4 regions of the Pseudomonas sp. Marseille-Q8238 genome follow, and region 1 is predicted to be linked to each of the others. Evidence: predicted binding sites of a transcription regulator. Region 1 holds the regulator's gene; each other region holds the start of a gene.
What was found. The regulator FliA, encoded in region 1, starts transcription of late flagellar genes. The targets are predictions, from matches to a motif close to CTAAAGTTTNNNNNNNNNNNGCCGNTAA.
Positions count from the first base shown of each region.

Region 1 (4,092 bases):
CCAACCTGTGGCGCCGCCTGCAACGCATGGGGTTGCCAGCCGAGCTGTCTCGGACATTGCTGGAGCGCGTTGGCAAGGAAAGTGATCCACGCCAAGCCTGGCGCATGCTGTTGGCGCACCTGGCGCATACGATCAAGACGCCCAAGGAAGAGCCTCTGGAGGAGGGCGGTGTTATCGCTCTGGTGGGCCCGGCCGGCATGGGCAAGACCACCACGCTGGCCAAGCTGGCCGCTCGCTATGTACTCAAATATGGCCCGCAGAGCATCGCGCTGGTCAGCATGGACAGCTTCCGCATCGGTGCTCAGGAACAGTTGAAAACCCTCGGCCGCATTCTCGATGTCTCGGTGACGCAGATCGATCCGGGCCAGTCGCTGGTTCAAGCGTTGGCGCCGCTGGCACGCAAGCGCGTCGTGTTGATCGACACGGCAGGTTTGCCGGCTAACGACCCGGCACTGCGTATGCAGCTGGAAAGCCTTGCCGGACGAGGCGTCAAGGCCAAGAATTACCTGGTATTGGCCGCTACCAGCCAGAGCCAGGTGCTCAAGGCGGCCTATCATAGTTACAAGCGTTGCGGCCTTTCCGGCTGCATTATCAGCAAGCTCGACGAAGCAACCAGTCTGGGTGAAGTTTTAGGGCTGGCTATCAGCCAGCATCTACCGGTAGCCTATCTCACTGATGGGCCAAAAATTCCGGATGACCTGCAGGTTCCACGCAGCCACCAATTGGTTAGCCGGGCAGTGAGTTTGCAGGCGCCGGAAGATCCGAGCGAGGAAGCCATGGCGGACGTATTCGCCGGTCTCTATCAGAACCCCACTCGGCATGCGAGCTAGTGGGTGGTAGGGTCCAAGGTATTCCAGTGTTGAGGAAGGGTCGGGAGATTTTCCGGCCAGCCCAATCCAGGCAAGACAAGGTGTATAGAAACCATGGGTAGTAGGCATCCCGTACAGGTGATCGCAGTGACCGGCGGCAAGGGTGGCGTCGGCAAGACCAATGTGTCGGTGAATCTTTCACTGGCACTGGCCGACCTTGGTCGACGGGTCATGCTGATGGATGCCGACCTCGGCCTTGCCAACGTCGACGTACTGCTCGGCCTGACCGCCAAGCGCACCCTGGCGGATGTGATTTCCGGTGAGTGCGATCTCAAGGATGTGCTCATTCAGGGCCCCGGCGGCATTCGTATCGTGCCCGCCGCCTCGGGCACACAGAGCATGGTGCAACTGACGCCCATGCAGCATGCCGGCCTGATCCAGGCGTTCAGCGATATCAGTGACAACCTTGATGTCCTGGTAGTCGATACCGCAGCGGGTATCGGCGATGGTGTTGTCAGCTTCGTGCGCGCCGCTCAGGAAGTGATCGTGGTGGTCTGTGATGAGCCGACGTCGATTACGGATGCCTACGCCCTGATCAAACTGCTCAACCGGGATTACGGCATGAGCCGTTTCCGTGTGCTGGCCAACATGGCCCACAGCCCTCAGGAAGGCCGCAACCTGTTTGCTAAGCTGACCAAGGTAACCGACCGTTTTCTCGATGTGGCCCTGCAGTATGTTGGAGCTGTGCCCTATGACGAATCAGTCCGCAAGGCCGTGCAGAAACAGCGCGCGGTATACGAAGCCTTCCCGCGCTCGAAGTGCGCACTGGCGTTCAAGGCGATAGCCCAGAAAGTCGACACGTGGCCGTTGCCGGCCAATCCGCGTGGCCATCTGGAGTTTTTCGTCGAGCGCCTCGTGCAGCAACCGGTTGCGGGCTCGGCCGTATGACAGCAGCCAATGGACTTCTTATGTACAGCAAGGCCCGGGAGCAAGACTCTCAGCATCAACTGGTCGAGCGCTATGCACCGCTGGTCAAGCGCATCGCCTATCACCTGCTGGCACGCCTGCCGGCCAGTGTTCAGGTTGATGACCTGACGCAGGCCGGAATGATCGGCCTGCTCGAAGCCTCGAAGAAATACGATGGCAGCAAGGGTGCCAGTTTTGAAACCTACGCCGGTATCCGCATTCGTGGTGCGATGCTCGATGAGGTGCGCAAGGGCGATTGGGCACCACGTTCGGTACACCGCAATACTCGAATGGTCAGCGATGCCATCCGGGTAATTGAGGCCCGAACCGGCCGAGATGCTAAAGATCAAGAAGTTGCAGCCGAACTCCAATTGAGTCTCGAGGATTACTACGGCATTCTTGGCGACACTTTGGGCAGCCGTTTGTTCAGTTTCGACGACCTCATGCAGGACGGTGAACATGGCGGCGGACTGCATGAAGATACCGGTAGCACCCAGACAGAACCTCTGCACGAACTGGAAGATGAGCGTTTCCAGGCGGCGTTGGCCGATGCCATCTCCAACCTGCCTGAGCGTGAACGTCTGGTTTTGGCGTTGTATTACGACGAAGAACTGAATCTCAAGGAAATCGGTGAGGTCCTGGGCGTCAGTGAGTCGCGTGTCAGCCAGCTGCACAGTCAGTGCGCGGCTCGCTTGCGCGCTCGTCTGGGAGAGTGGCGCGCACGCTGACGAATTACCGGTTTCATGATTGCGACGTTGCCGGGAGCCGGTAATGTTTAGGACTGTACGGAGGTCGACTTGGACAAGAATATGAAAATCCTCATCGTTGACGACTTTTCGACGATGCGACGGATCATCAAGAACCTCTTGCGCGATTTGGGTTTCACCAATACCGCCGAGGCTGACGATGGCACTACAGCATTGCCGATGCTGCATAGCGGCAGCTTCGATTTTCTCGTAACCGACTGGAACATGCCCGGGATGACCGGGATCGACCTGTTGCGTGCCGTGCGCGCCGATGAGCGACTCAAGACCTTGCCTGTACTCATGGTGACTGCTGAAGCCAAGCGCGATCAGATCATCGAGGCTGCTCAGGCCGGGGTGAATGGCTATGTGGTCAAGCCGTTCACGGCCCAGGTTCTGAAAGAGAAGATCGAAAAAATCTTCGAGCGGGTTAATGGCTGATGTCCGCCACGAGGGCGCTATGGCACACGATGAATCCTCTCAGGACGATCTCGAATCGGTTCTGAAAACCCATGCACGGCAGCTCGTGGATAGCCTGGAAAAAGGCAATTTCGGTGAGGCTGTACAAGTCATCTACGAGCTGAATCAGACGCGTGACCGCGGCCTGTATCAGGAGGTGGGTAAGCTCACCCGCGAGCTGCACAATGCCATTGTCAATTTTCAGATTGACCCGCGCATGCCGCACGCCAGCGAAATTTCGCAGATCACGGATGCTACCGAGCGCTTGTCCTATGTCGTGCAGATGACCGAGAAAGCGGCCAATCGCACGATGGATCTGGTGGAGCAAAGCGCTCCCCTGGTCAATGACCTGGGAAGTGAGGCGCAGGCATTGAGTGCCGACTGGGGGCGCTTCATGCGCCGTGAGTTGAGCGCGGATGCCTTCCGCGAACTGGCCAAGCGCATCGAACTGTTCCTTGCCCATAGCGAACGTGACAGCCAGAAGCTGTCCTCGCATCTGAATGACATTCTTTTGGCGCAGGACTACCAGGACCTCACGGGGCAGGTGATCAAGCGGGTTACGCAATTGGTCACCGAGGTGGAGAGCAACCTGCTCAAACTGGTGTTGATGGCCAGTCATGTGGACCGGTTTGCCGGCATCGAGCATGACCATCACGCATTGCGCACCGAGCAAGCACAACAAAAAGAACCTTCCAGGGGTGAAGGTCCGCAGATTCATGCCGATAAGCGTGAGGACGTCGCATCCAATCAGGATGATGTCGACGATCTGTTGTCCAGTCTTGGATTTTAGGGCTCTAACAGAGCCTTTGGAGCGCAATCGATGAGCTTCGACGCCGATGAGGAGATTCTCCAGGACTTCCTGGTAGAGGCCGGCGAAATTCTTGAGTTACTGTCCGAGCAACTGGTCGAGCTGGAAAGCCGCCCGGATGACATGGATTTGCTCAACGCGATCTTCCGTGGTTTCCACACGGTCAAAGGTGGTGCCGGCTTCCTGCAGCTGAATGAGCTGGTGGAGTGCTGCCATATCGCGGAAAACGTCTTCGACATTCTGCGCAAAGGCGAGCGGCGAGTAACCGCCGAACTGATGGACGTGGTGCTGCAAGCGCTGGATGCCG
Region 1 covers NZ_CBCOPI010000001.1:2,348,603-2,352,694, forward strand. Annotated here, with positions in the region: gene flhF (flagellar biosynthesis protein FlhF) at 1-830, shown strand, start outside; gene fleN (flagellar synthesis regulator FleN) at 915-1,757, shown strand; gene fliA (RNA polymerase sigma factor FliA) at 1,754-2,503, shown strand; gene ACWPW0_RS10895 (chemotaxis response regulator CheY) at 2,585-2,959, shown strand; gene ACWPW0_RS10900 (protein phosphatase CheZ) at 2,979-3,767, shown strand; gene ACWPW0_RS10905 (chemotaxis protein CheA) at 3,798-4,092, shown strand, end outside.

Region 2 (4,092 bases), 790 kb from region 1:
GCCATGTGCCTGGCCTTTCCACCGCTGATCACCTACCTGCTGGCCCTGGCCTTGAAGATGGAGCCGGCACGCGCTCTGCGCATGCTGGGCATTGCCATCGGCCTGCTCGGCAGCCTGCTGCTCGCGGTCGACAAGGCCAGCAGCGGTGACAGCCCGCTGACCTGGGTGCTGGCGGTGCTGGCGACACCGGTGTTTCTCGCCCTGGGCAATATCTACCGCTCGCGCAGTTGGCCGACCGGTGCCACGCCCTTGGCATTGGCGCCTGGCATGCTGCTGGCCGGCGCCCTGCTGCTGACGCCTGCCGCGCTGATCGTCGACCTTTCCCCCTTGCATCACTCGCCTACTGCGCTGTGGTTGCTGCTGGCGCAGGTGCTGCTGTTCAGCACCATGTATGCGCTGTACTTCATGCTGCAGAAAATCGCCGGGGCGGTATTTCTCAGCCAGATGGGCTCGGTCACCGCGCTGTCCGGCGCGGGCCTGGCCATCTATGTATTCGGTGAACCGGGTAGCCCGGTGATGGGCCTGGCTGCACTGTGCATCACGCTTGGCGTGGTGCTGGTCGCCCTGCGCCGCGCACCCAACACGGCTCAGGGAGCCTCGACATGAAACGCGACACACTGCTGCTGGCCGCAGTCATCCTGCTCGGCCTCAACCTGCGCCCGGTATTGGCCGGGGTCGGCCCGCTGCTCGATCAGATCCAGGCGGACACTGGCCTGGACCACGTCGGCGCCAGCCTGCTCACCACCCTGCCGGTGATCGCCATGGGCCTCGGTGCCCTGGCCGCGACCCTGCTGCGGCGCCTGCTCGGCGAACGCGGCGGCATGCTCTGCGGCATGCTGTTCGTCATGCTCGCCTGCCTGTGGCGCTGGCTGGCGCCCAGCGCCGACTCGCTGGTACTCAGCGCCCTGCTCGCCGGGGCCGGCATCGCCTTTGTCCAGGCACTGCTGCCCGCATTGATCAAGCGCCGCTTTGCCGCTGACAGCGGACGCCTGATCGGCTTCTACAGCTGCGCGATCATGGCCGGCGCAGCACTCGCTGCGGCCGGCACGCCCTGGTTCGCCGGGCTGTTCGGCTGGCCTGTGGCCCTGGGCTTGTGGGGCCTGCCGGCGCTGCTGGCCGCTGGCGTATGGCTGCGCGCCACCGCAACACCCGCACCGCCGGAAGACACCAGCCTGGCGCTGGCCGGTTTGAGCCTGTGGCGCTCCCCGCGTGCCTGGCTGCTGCTGTGCTTTTTCGGCATTGGCACCGGTGCCTACACCCTGGTGCTGGCCTGGCTGCCGCCCTACTACACGGCACTGGGCTGGAGCGCGACATCCAGCGGCCTGCTGCTCGGTGGGCTGACCGTCTGCGAAGTGATCGCCGGCCTGCTGATCTCCAGCCAGTTGCACCGCTGGCCGGATCGCCGGGTACCGCTGTTCATGGTGCTGAGCAGCCTGCTGCTGGGGCTGGCCTGCCTGGTGTTGGCACCTGAGCGCCTGGCGCTGCTGGTCTGCGTGCTGCTCGGCACGGGAATTGGCGCGCTGTTCCCGCTCTCGCTGATCATTGCCCAGGACCACCTCGACGACCCGCAACAAACCGGCGACCTGCTGGCCTTCGTCCAGGGTGGCGGGTACCTGATTGCCGCCAGTGCGCCGCTGCTCGCTGGCCTGGTGCGCGAGTACAGCAACGACCTGCGCCTGAGCTGGATCGCGATGGCCGTGGCGACGTTGCTGCTGGCCGCTCTGGCTTACCGCTTCAAGCCGGACAGCGGCCACTTTCATCAACCGGGCTGAGTTTTTTCTCACGAAAATCAGCGGCAACCCGCTAAAGATCGTCACCATCCAACCGCTAAGCTTTAGGGCCTGCTTCATTCGCGAACGATAAAATCAGCCGAATGGAACACCAACAGGCCCTGGGGAAAACCACATCGTATTGACGCGGATCAAGTCGGCACTTCCTCGTTCCGGCACGATATGGCCAAATGCCATCCACCTACCCGAAGAAGTCATGTATGGGCACCTGGATAAAAAACCTCTCGCTGAAATACAAGTTCTGGGCCGTCAACCTGGTGGTCTTCGTCATCACCCTGCTGCTGGTGCTGTTCGCCGTACGCCAGGAGCACAGTGGCCGTATCGATGCGGCACGCGCAGCGACAGAAGGCCGCGCCGCGCTGATCGCCGCCTGGCCGCAAGGTAGCCGGCCACCGGCCCAGGCCGACCTGGTGTATTTCGCCAGTGGCAGCCGCCCGAGCGTGCCTGGTGTCGCCGACAGCTCGCCTCTCGCCCAGGCCCGTGGCTGGGTCGAGTTGCAACCCAACGGCGATAACGGCGTGATCGGGGCCTGGGTTCAGGATGCCGGTGACGGCCAGCGCCTGGCAGTGCTGGCCCATGCACCGAGCCTGTTCCAGGTCTTCCAGGAACGTGCCGGCGCCTATGCCATGGCCGTGGCGGTGTTGATGCTGCTTCTGCTGGCCGCTTCGCAGTTGCTGATCCGCTTCATCCTCAGCCACCTCAATGCGCTGAAGGACATCATGCTGCACGTCGAGCGCAGCGGTGACCTCTCCGCCCGCGCCCTCAGTGACAGCCAGGACGAAGTCGGCCAGATGGCCGGCGCCTTCAATGCCATGCAGAGCGGCTACCAGCGCGTGGTCAGCACCGTGGCCCAGGCCGCCGCCCGCCTCGACGACGGCGCCAAGCGCCTGGCCAGCAGCATGGACGATGTGCGCCAGGGCATGCTCGGCCAGCAGAGCGAGACCGACCAGGCCGCGACCGCGATCAACGAGATGTCCGCCACGGTATTCCACATCGCCCAACACGCCGCCGACACCCGCGACCAGTCCACCGAAGCCGACCGCCTGAGCAGTGCCGGTCGTGAAGTGGTGGGCCGTGCCGGTCAGGCCATCGCCAGCCTGTCCCTTGGCGTGCAGCAGACCACCGAGATGGTCAACCGCCTGGCCGAGGACAGCCAGACCATCAGCGGCATGGTCAACGTCATTCACGGCATCGCCGAACAGACCAACCTGCTGGCCCTCAACGCCGCCATCGAAGCCGCCCGTGCCGGCGAGATGGGCCGTGGCTTTGCCGTGGTCGCCGACGAGGTGCGCAACCTGGCCAAGCGCGTGCAGGACTCGACCCACGAGATCACCCGCATGATCGGCACCCTGCAGGCCGGCACCCGCGACGCCGTCGAGTTCATGCAGGAAAGCTCGATCAAGGCCGATCAATGCGTGCAGGAAACCAACGCTACCGGCGAAGCGCTGGCCACCATCGCCCATGCCGTGGCACTGATGCGCGAGAGCAACACGCAGATCGCCGTCGCCGCCGAGCAACAGAGCCAAGTCGCCGAGGAGATGACCCGCTCCATCGTCGGCATTCGCGATGTCACCGAGCACACCGTGGAGCAGACTCTGGAATCGGCCAACACCAGCGCCGAACTGGTGGGCCTGGCCAACGAGCTAAGCAAGGCCATCGGCCAATTGAAGCTCTGATAATCGATGCCGCCGGGTGGCGGCATTGATATCTCAGTAGAGGCCCGTAGGTGGAACGGGCTACGCAGCTCAGGCACACACCACGCGGGGGCGCCATTCGATAAGTGCAGACGTCGTACCCGCAGCACGGAGTGCCCCGCCAGGTAGGTCGGTGAGCTGCGACCTACGCGGCCCGTCCCACCCTACGAAGGGCATGAGTGGTCGAAACGAGGCAGTTGCGGACATTCAGTCTTTGCGTTTCATGACGCACCGGTTGGTGGGCTAAAGCCCACCCTACGCAGGGTGCAGAATTTGTAGGGTGGGCTTCAGCCCACCGTAGCGATGTCTGCAACTGCCTCAAAGCGATCCGCCTGAACGACTACCTTCTCCTGCGTAGCTCGTAGGGTGAACGTCGCTTTTTCCGTCCACCGCTCGGTGAGCGCACTGGTGGACAAAAGCAGCATTGTCCACCCTGCCTCGTGCGCAGAGCTTAATCAGACTCGCGACTCAGCCAACAGACCAAGCGCCAGACGCTCAGCTTCCTCGGCATCGGCGGCCAGCACCTGCGCCACGCCGAATGCCCGTACCGCGCCGTCGAGTTTCGGCTGCATTGCCTCCCGCGCCTGGGCATCCGCCACCACGCTGAC
Region 2 covers NZ_CBCOPI010000001.1:3,136,114-3,140,205, forward strand. Annotated here, with positions in the region: gene ACWPW0_RS14615 (DMT family transporter) at 1-606, shown strand, start outside; gene ACWPW0_RS14620 (MFS transporter) at 603-1,772, shown strand; gene ACWPW0_RS14625 (methyl-accepting chemotaxis protein) at 1,991-3,466, shown strand; gene ACWPW0_RS14630 (hypothetical protein) at 3,940-4,092, opposite strand, start outside.
Region 2: ACWPW0_RS14625 (methyl-accepting chemotaxis protein) is a predicted target of FliA. The motif match lies at 1,804-1,831, and genes of this name have one in related genera.

Region 3 (4,092 bases), 360 kb from region 1:
CGAACGCCAGGGTGAACTGGCCATCCGGATAATCTTTGCGCCGCAGGAGGGTCATGCCCAGCACTTCGGTATAGAAGGCGATGGACTTGTCCAGATCGCCGACGCGCAGCATGGTATGCAGCAGTCTCATCAGGTCTTCCTCGTCATTGGCCCATTCGGGCTCTAAAAAACAGAACCCCGGCTTATGGCCGGGGTTCGTATGGCTCAGGCGAAGCTTATCAGAAGAGCTTGCGGCCCTTGCCGGCAGCGATGCGCAGGCGCAGCGCATTGAGCTTGATGAAGCCTGCCGCGTCCGCCTGGTTGTAGGCGCCGCCATCTTCCTCGAAGGTCGCAATGTTGGCATCGAACAACGAATCGTCGGACTTGCGGCCGGTAACGACGACGTTGCCCTTGTACAGTTTCAGGCGCACAACACCGTTCACGCTGGCCTGGGAAGCGTCGATCATCTGCTGCAGCATGACGCGCTCCGGGCTCCACCAGAAGCCGTTGTAGATCAGGCTGGCATACTTCGGCATCAGCTCATCTTTCAGGTGAGCGACTTCGCGGTCCAGGGTGATCGACTCGATGGCGCGGTGAGCCTTGAGCATGATGGTGCCGCCGGGGGTCTCGTAGCAGCCACGGGACTTCATGCCGACGAAGCGGTTCTCGACGATGTCCAGGCGGCCGATACCGTTCTCGCCACCGATGCGGTTCAGCTCGGTCAGCACCTGGGCCGGAGTCAGCTCCTTACCGTCGATGGCGACGATGTCACCGGCACGGTAGGTCAGTTCGATATAGGTAGGAGTGTCCGGCGCCGCTTCCGGCGACTTGGTCCAGCGCCACATGTCTTCTTCGTGCTCGGTCCAGGTGTCTTCCAGCACACCGCCCTCATAGGAGATGTGCAGCAGGTTGGCGTCCATGGAGTACGGGGATTTCTTCTTGCCGTGGCGCTCGATCGGGATGGCGTGCTTCTCGGCGTAGTCCATCAGCTTCTCGCGCGACAGCAGGTCCCACTCGCGCCACGGGGCGATCACTTTCACACCTGGCTTGAGTGCATAGGCACCCAGCTCGAAACGCACCTGGTCGTTGCCCTTGCCGGTGGCGCCATGGGAGATGGCGTCGGCGCCGGTCTCATTGGCGATTTCGATCAGGCGCTTGGCGATCAGCGGACGGGCGATGGACGTACCCAGCAGGTACTCGCCTTCGTAGACGGTGTTGGCGCGGAACATCGGGTAGACGAAGTCGCGGACGAATTCTTCGCGCAGGTCGTCAATGTAGATTTCCTTCACGCCCATGGCTTGCGCCTTGGCACGTGCCGGCTCGACCTCTTCGCCCTGACCGAGGTCAGCTGTGAAGGTCACCACCTCACAGGCATAGGTATCCTGCAGCCACTTGAGAATTACCGAGGTGTCCAGGCCACCGGAATAAGCCAGAACTACCTTCTTTACGTCCGCCATGCCAATCAACTCCACGGGGTTGTACGGAAAACCCGTGATTCTACCGGCCACGCCCGCCGTTTTACAGGGGCGCGACAGGGACTAACGACAAAGCGACGAGTTTATTTGCAAAGTCTAGGCTCAGGACGCACTAACCGGCCCTGTCGCAGCCGGCGCAACGGGCGGCGCTGACGCGGGCACCTCCTCGGCAGGCGGTAAAGGAGCCTCGCGCGACAGACTCAGGGTCACGCGGCGGTTCTTCGCCCGATTGGCTTCGCTGTTGTTGGGAGCCAATGGATAGCGCTCGCCATGGAAACGCACCAGAATCTGTTCTGCCGGCACGCCATTGGCCTTGAGGTAATCCTCCACGGCGATGGCGCGGCGGCGTGACAGGTCACGGTTGGTCAGGCGGCTACCGCTGTTGTCGGAATGACCATCAAGTTCGATGCGGTTGACCGTGGGATCGGCCTTGAGAAACCCGAGAATTATGTCGAGCTTGGCCCGCCCGACATCGTCTAGCGCCGAGCCGCCGCCGGGGAATCCTACCTGCGCCTTGCGAATCTGATCGAAATTGACGGGCAGCAGCTTGGCCGTACACGCCAGGTAATCGCTGTAGGCCTTGTTGAAGCGGGCAGGCAGCAAGCGCACTTCAAGGCTGTCCCCACCCATTGACGTCCGATGGCGAACCAGCGGGCTGCGCCCTTCCATCAGGCCGGTCAGCAACCGCCCGGCTTGCTCCTGCGAGCTATTGAACGGCACCTCACCACCGACCACGCTGACCGAGCCCAGGTTGATATCACCACGCCCGGGCTGCCAGGGCGCAGCGGCTGCCAGCAGGGTTGCAGCGCCCGTCCCCATCCAGCGCTCCTGCGCTTTCAGGCGGAACGTCGCCTGCTCACCCGCACGCCGCACGAACTCGCCACTGCCGAAATCGGCCACCGGCTGCGACAGACGACACTCGAACTGATCGCCTTCTACCTTCCATTCCACCTTTTCCAGGCGCGTCTGGAAAGTAATAGCCGAAGCCGGCACGCACCACGGCAAGCTGGTCAACAGGCATAACAAGGCGATATAGGGCTGGCGCACGACAGGCTCCACTGGGAGAAACGGCATTCCTCTCGGGTATCGGTCAGCATCGGGAAAACTTGATAGCCCGTGCCGGCAAAGGGCATTTCCGGTAGCATGCGAGCACGTTTGACCCGCCTGGAACTCTCCATGTCCGACCGCCTTACCCTGCTGCGTCCCGACGACTGGCACATTCACCTGCGCGATGGCGCCGTGCTGCCCCATACCGTCGCGGACGTCTCTCGCACCTTTGCCCGCGCGATCATCATGCCGAACCTGGTTCCGCCCGTGCGCAATGTCGATGAAGCCGACGGCTATCGCCAGCGTATCCTCGCCGCCCGCCCAGTTGGCAGCCGTTTCGAACCGCTGATGGTGCTGTACCTCACCGACCGCACCACGCCTGATGAAATTCGCGAGGCCAAGGCCAGCGGTTTCGTCCACGCGGCAAAGCTCTACCCGGCCGGCGCCACGACCAACTCCGACTCTGGCGTCACCAGCATCGACAAAATCTTCCACGTACTGGAGGCCATGGCCGAAGTCGGCCTGCCCCTGCTGGTACACGGCGAAGTGACGCGAGCCGACGTGGACGTCTTCGATCGCGAGAAGCGCTTCATCGACGAGCACCTGGTGCGTGTGGTCGAGCGTTTTCCCAGCCTGAAGCTGGTGTTCGAGCACATCACCACCGGGGATGCCGCCGAGTTCGTCAAGGCCGCGCCAACGAATGTGGGCGCGACCATCACCGCGCACCACCTGCTGTACAACCGCAACCACATGCTGGTGGGCGGTATCCGTCCGCACTTCTATTGCCTGCCGATTCTCAAGCGCAACACCCATCAGGAAGCGCTTCTGGATGCCGCCACCAGCGGTAATCCGAAATTCTTTCTTGGCACCGACTCCGCGCCACACGCCCAACACGCCAAGGAAGCCGCTTGCGGCTGTGCAGGCTGCTACACGGCGCATGCGGCTATCGAGCTGTATGCCGAAGCGTTCGAGCAGCGTAATGCGCTGGACAAGCTGGAGGCCTTCGCCAGCCACTTCGGCCCGGACTTCTACGAATTGCCGCGCAATACCGAACAGGTCACCCTCGTACGCGAAGAGTGGACCACACCGGCCAGCCTGCCCTTCGGCGAACAGACCGTAATCCCCCTGCGCGCTGGTGAAAGCCTGCGCTGGCGCTTGCTGGAGAACCACGCGTGAGCGAAGACAACTACGACGACGAACTCGACAGCAACCAGCCCTCCGGTCCTCGCCATCCCATGGCGGCACGTTTCCGTGGCTATTTGCCGGTTGTAGTGGATGTCGAGACCGGCGGTTTCAATAGTGCGACCGATGCCCTGCTGGAAATCGCCGCGACCACCATCGCCATGGACGAAGGTGGCTTCCTCTACCCTGATCACACGCATTTCTTCCGCGTCGAACCGTTCGAGGGCGCCAACATCGAACAGGCGGCCCTGGAATTCACCGGCATCAAGCTTGATCACCCACTGCGCATGGCCGTTAGCGAAGAACACGCCCTGGGTGAGATCTTCAAGGGCCTGCGCAAGTCGATCAAGGCCAATGGCTGCAAGCGCGCCATCCTGGTCGGCCACAACAGTAGCTTCGACCTGGGCTT
Region 3 covers NZ_CBCOPI010000001.1:1,986,260-1,990,351, reverse strand. Annotated here, with positions in the region: gene gloA (lactoylglutathione lyase) at 1-130, opposite strand, end outside; gene ACWPW0_RS09160 (argininosuccinate synthase) at 219-1,436, opposite strand; gene ACWPW0_RS09155 (flagellar protein MotY) at 1,557-2,528, opposite strand; gene pyrC (dihydroorotase) at 2,631-3,677, shown strand; gene rnt (ribonuclease T) at 3,674-4,092, shown strand, end outside.
Region 3: ACWPW0_RS09155 (flagellar protein MotY) is a predicted target of FliA. The motif match lies at 2,538-2,565, and genes of this name have one in related genera.

Region 4 (4,092 bases), 1.4 Mb from region 1:
ATATCAGCCTGCCACCTGGTCAGTTTGGTACGGGCAAGGTGCAGCAGTTCTTCCAGAACTGCCTGCCGTACGACGAGCACCCGTACTTCGCCACGATTACCCACCTGCAGGTTTCTGCGCATTTCCTGATTGAGCGTGACGGCACGGTCATCCAGTTTGTCTCCTGTAATGAGCGTGCCTGGCATGCAGGCGTTTCCCTGTTCGATGGGCGTGAGAACTGCAACGACTTTTCCGTGGGTATCGAACTGGAAGGTACGGATGAGCTGCCTTTCAGCGATGCCCAATATGCTGCGCTGACGACCCTGGCGAGCGAAATGCTGCGGGTTTATCCAGCGATGAGCGTCGAGCGAATTTGCGGCCACAGTGATATTGCTCCTGGACGCAAGACCGATCCGGGCCCCTGTTTCGACTGGTCGCGCTTGCGTACCGCGTTGTTGACCAAGGAGAGCGAGAGATGAGTTTTCTGGTGCTGTTGTTGGTGCTGTGGGTCGAGAAGTTCTCGGCCTGGCGTCAGCGTATTCAGAAGGACGGTCCGTGGCTTCAGCTATTGGCGCGTGGCGAGGGGCGCGAGCAGACATCGCCGTGGGGGCGTTTGCTGGTGCTGGTCCTGTTGCCGGTGGTGGTACTCGGTATTCTGCTGCTGTTGATCAAGCCGTTGGCCTACGGTTGGTTGGCGTTGCCTGTGCATCTGTTGATCCTGATCTACAGCCTGGGTCGTGGCGACGTATTGACGGCGTTAGGGCCTTTCCGTGATGCCTGGCGACGTGGCGATGACCAGGCAGCCCTGCATGTGGCCGAGCGTGACCTGGGTGTTGTCGCCGATGGCGAGGCTGAGTTGCTGCTGAACGTACAGCGCTATCAGCTATGGCAGGCCTATCAGGGCTTCTTCGTGGTGATCTTCTGGTATGCCCTGCTCGGCCCGCTGGTGGCATTGGCCTATCGTCTGCTGGCTCTGGTGGTCGAGCATTCCCAGCAGGCGCCGTTGGTCGAGCGTGCCGCTCAGCTTCGTCATGCGCTTGATTGGCTGCCGGTACGGGTATTGGCGGCAAGTTTTGCATTGGTCGGCAACTTTGCCGCGGTGAGTCGAGTGGTCCTGCATGACTTGCTCAGCTGGGACATCCCCGCTGCACAGTTGTTGGTCAGTGCCGGCCGTGCTGCGGGTGAGCTGCCGGAGCCACAGCCCGGAGAGTCAGGGGTCAGCAGCCTCGATGCGTTGTGGCAACTGCTGGTGCGTGCCGCGGTGCTTTGGTACGCCGCGTTCGCAGTCTGGATACTTTTTCTCTGATATTCAGCTGACTGATAGGGGCGCTAGTCGCCCCGGCAGCATCAAGGCACATCTGCACAGGTGTGCCTGACCTTCTTCCCCTCCTACAATCCGTTCACCGGACCTTTCGCCGTGTGGCCGGGGTATCTCCAGGCGGCGGAGCCTCATCCTGCCTGAGGCAGATCAATACGAATGTTCACTGAACGGCATATCCTTAACCTTAAGTTACAGAGGTAGGGGCCGATATCGGGTATACGGTTGTCTGGGGATTACGCGAAAAGTGCCTGTTGAGGCCGCTTTTTGATGAAAAACCTCAGGGTAGGCGTCTGTTTCAGATGGGCGTGATCTACCCGCATTGCAGTTCCAGTAAGCACCTTGCCGTTCCATTGCCCGGCTACTCCAGCCTAGGCATATAACAATAATGGCAACAGGAGACGTCTAGTGAATAGCGTGTTGTATCCCGCCATCGCCCTGATGAATCGCATGAGCTTCGGCATGAAGTTCAGCTTGATCAGTGTGCTTTTCTTCCTGCCCATGCTCATCACCAATTTCTATCTGGTGCGCGACTCGTACAACGAGTTCGTCGATACCCGGTCTGAGCTGCAGAGCCTCGAACTGCTCAAGCAGAGCCTGAACATGCGTCAGGAGCTCGAGCGGCTCAATGACCTCGCTGAAGTCAATGCGGTGCTTGGTCAATCCGGTATGGCCGATAAACTGCTCGTGCAGATTGGCGATTTGGAAGCCAGCGTCGGCAAGACCCTGGACGCTTTGCAATCCAGCAGCAGCGACGCGCAGAAGATTGCGGAATTCAACGTGCAGCGGGATGCGGTCCGCAGTGCGCTGGAAGAGGTGAAGCAGCAGAGTTCGCAGCGCAGCAAGTCGAGCATGGCGACCAAGGCGCTGGATAACGCCGAAGTGTTCATCAAGTTTGTCGCCAGCCAGTCCGGTCTGAGTCAGGACAGCGACCTGACCGTGCGGCAGATGACAGAACTGATGACGACCGTCACGCCGCCAGTAACCAAGGCGCTGAGCAAGGGCCGTGCCTTGGGTACGTATTCCCTGGGACAGGGCATTCTCGGCTCTGCCGACAGCACTCGTCTCGACGAACTGTTGCAGGAGCTGGAAAAGCTGCACGCCGAATACGGCTTCAAGATTCAAAACGCCCTGGAAGGCAGTGCCGAGGCGCAACGCGCGCTGTCCGCTGCAGCGGAAGCCAGCCGCAAGACCTTGCCCGATGCCGGGGCGCTGCTTGAGGAAAATATCCTCATGGCAGACTCTCTGGATGCCCCGTGGGAAGACTTCTTCACCCAGATGACCACAGGTATCGACAAGACCTATGCCCTGAACGATGCGGTATTGCAGTACCTCGATCAGGAACTGGGCCAGCGCCTGGAGCAGAAGCGTACGCAGATGGTGCTGCTGGTTGTGGCACTGGTACTGGTGTTCGTGTTGATCGGCTACCTGTATGGCGGTTTCTACGTGTCTACCCGGGCAACGCTGAAAGGTTTTGGCAAGACCCTGGGGCAGGTAGCGGCCGGCGATATGACCGTCAGGGTCAATGTCAGCAGTCAGGACGAGTTGGGCGAGTTGGGCGAGGTGTTCAACGGCACCGTGGCGAAGATCCGTGACCTGATCGAATTGGTCGGGCAGACCGTGACAGAAGTCGAGCGTCAGGCTGATCGCGTGGAGCTGGTTTCCGGTGAAAGCAGCCAGGCCGTCACTGCGCAACGTGGACAGATCGAACAGGTCGCCACGGCGATGAACGAGATGTCGGCCACCGCGCAGGAAGTGGCACGTAGCGCTTCTGCGGCCGTGGATAGCGCCCATAGCGTCAACCAGGAAACCGTCAGCGGTCGGGCTACGGTCGAGGCCCAGGTGGGTAGCATCCAGCGGCTGGCCAACGAGATCGACCAGTCGGTCGGCGTGATCAATCAGTTGGCGGCCGACAGTGCCTCGATCAGCCAGGTACTGGAGGTGATTAAGGGCATTGCGGGGCAGACCAACCTGTTGGCGCTCAACGCTGCCATCGAGGCCGCGCGGGCTGGTGAACAGGGCCGTGGTTTCGCCGTGGTGGCCGACGAGGTGCGTAACCTGGCCAAGCGCACGCACCAGTCCACCGAGGAAATCGAGCAGATGATCGGCCGCTTGCAGAATGGAGTTGGGGCGACGGTCACTGCGATGAATGGCAGCCACCAGATGGTGGAGAACGCTGTCAGCCAGTCGAGCCAGGTACAACAGGCGTTGGAGAATATCCTGGGTGCAGTCGGCATGATCGTTGACCAGAACCAGCAGATCGCTGCAGCGGCCGAGCAGCAGACGGCAGTTGCCCACGATATCGACATGAACATCGTGGAAATCAACCAGGCCGGCGAGCGCACGGCGCAAGGCGCGGTGCAGACCGAGCAGGCCAGCCGGCAACTGTCTGACCAGGTGGCACGCCTCAAGGAGTTGATCAGCGCCTTCCGTGTCTAAATAACCTGCCTGACGAGAGCCCGCCATTTGGCGGGCTTTTTCATTGCGATGAAATTACACCTCGTAACGAGGAATCGGAACGCGTAGCTGATGCTCTTCTCGTCTACCGGCATCCCTTGGTGGATCGATAAAGCGTGATCCACCCTGCTTCCTGAGGACGGCAGTCTGCAGGGCGGATTAGCCGTAGGCGAAATCCATCGCCTGGCTGCTGATGCAAGTTACGCCTTCGGCTAATCCAGGTTACGCCCTGGGCACTGTATGGCCCAACCAAAGAGGTCTGCCGCGTTGCGGCTGCTGGCGCTGGCCAGGCTGTCGGCATCGGTGCGCAACAGCTCGGCCAGGCTTGCGCAGATATC
Region 4 covers NZ_CBCOPI010000001.1:953,776-957,867, forward strand. Annotated here, with positions in the region: gene ampD (1,6-anhydro-N-acetylmuramyl-L-alanine amidase AmpD) at 1-458, shown strand, start outside; gene ampE (regulatory signaling modulator protein AmpE) at 455-1,285, shown strand; gene ACWPW0_RS04225 (methyl-accepting chemotaxis protein) at 1,706-3,736, shown strand; gene ACWPW0_RS04230 (TatD family hydrolase) at 3,967-4,092, opposite strand, start outside.
Region 4: ACWPW0_RS04225 (methyl-accepting chemotaxis protein) is a predicted target of FliA. The motif match lies at 1,484-1,511, and genes of this name have one in related genera.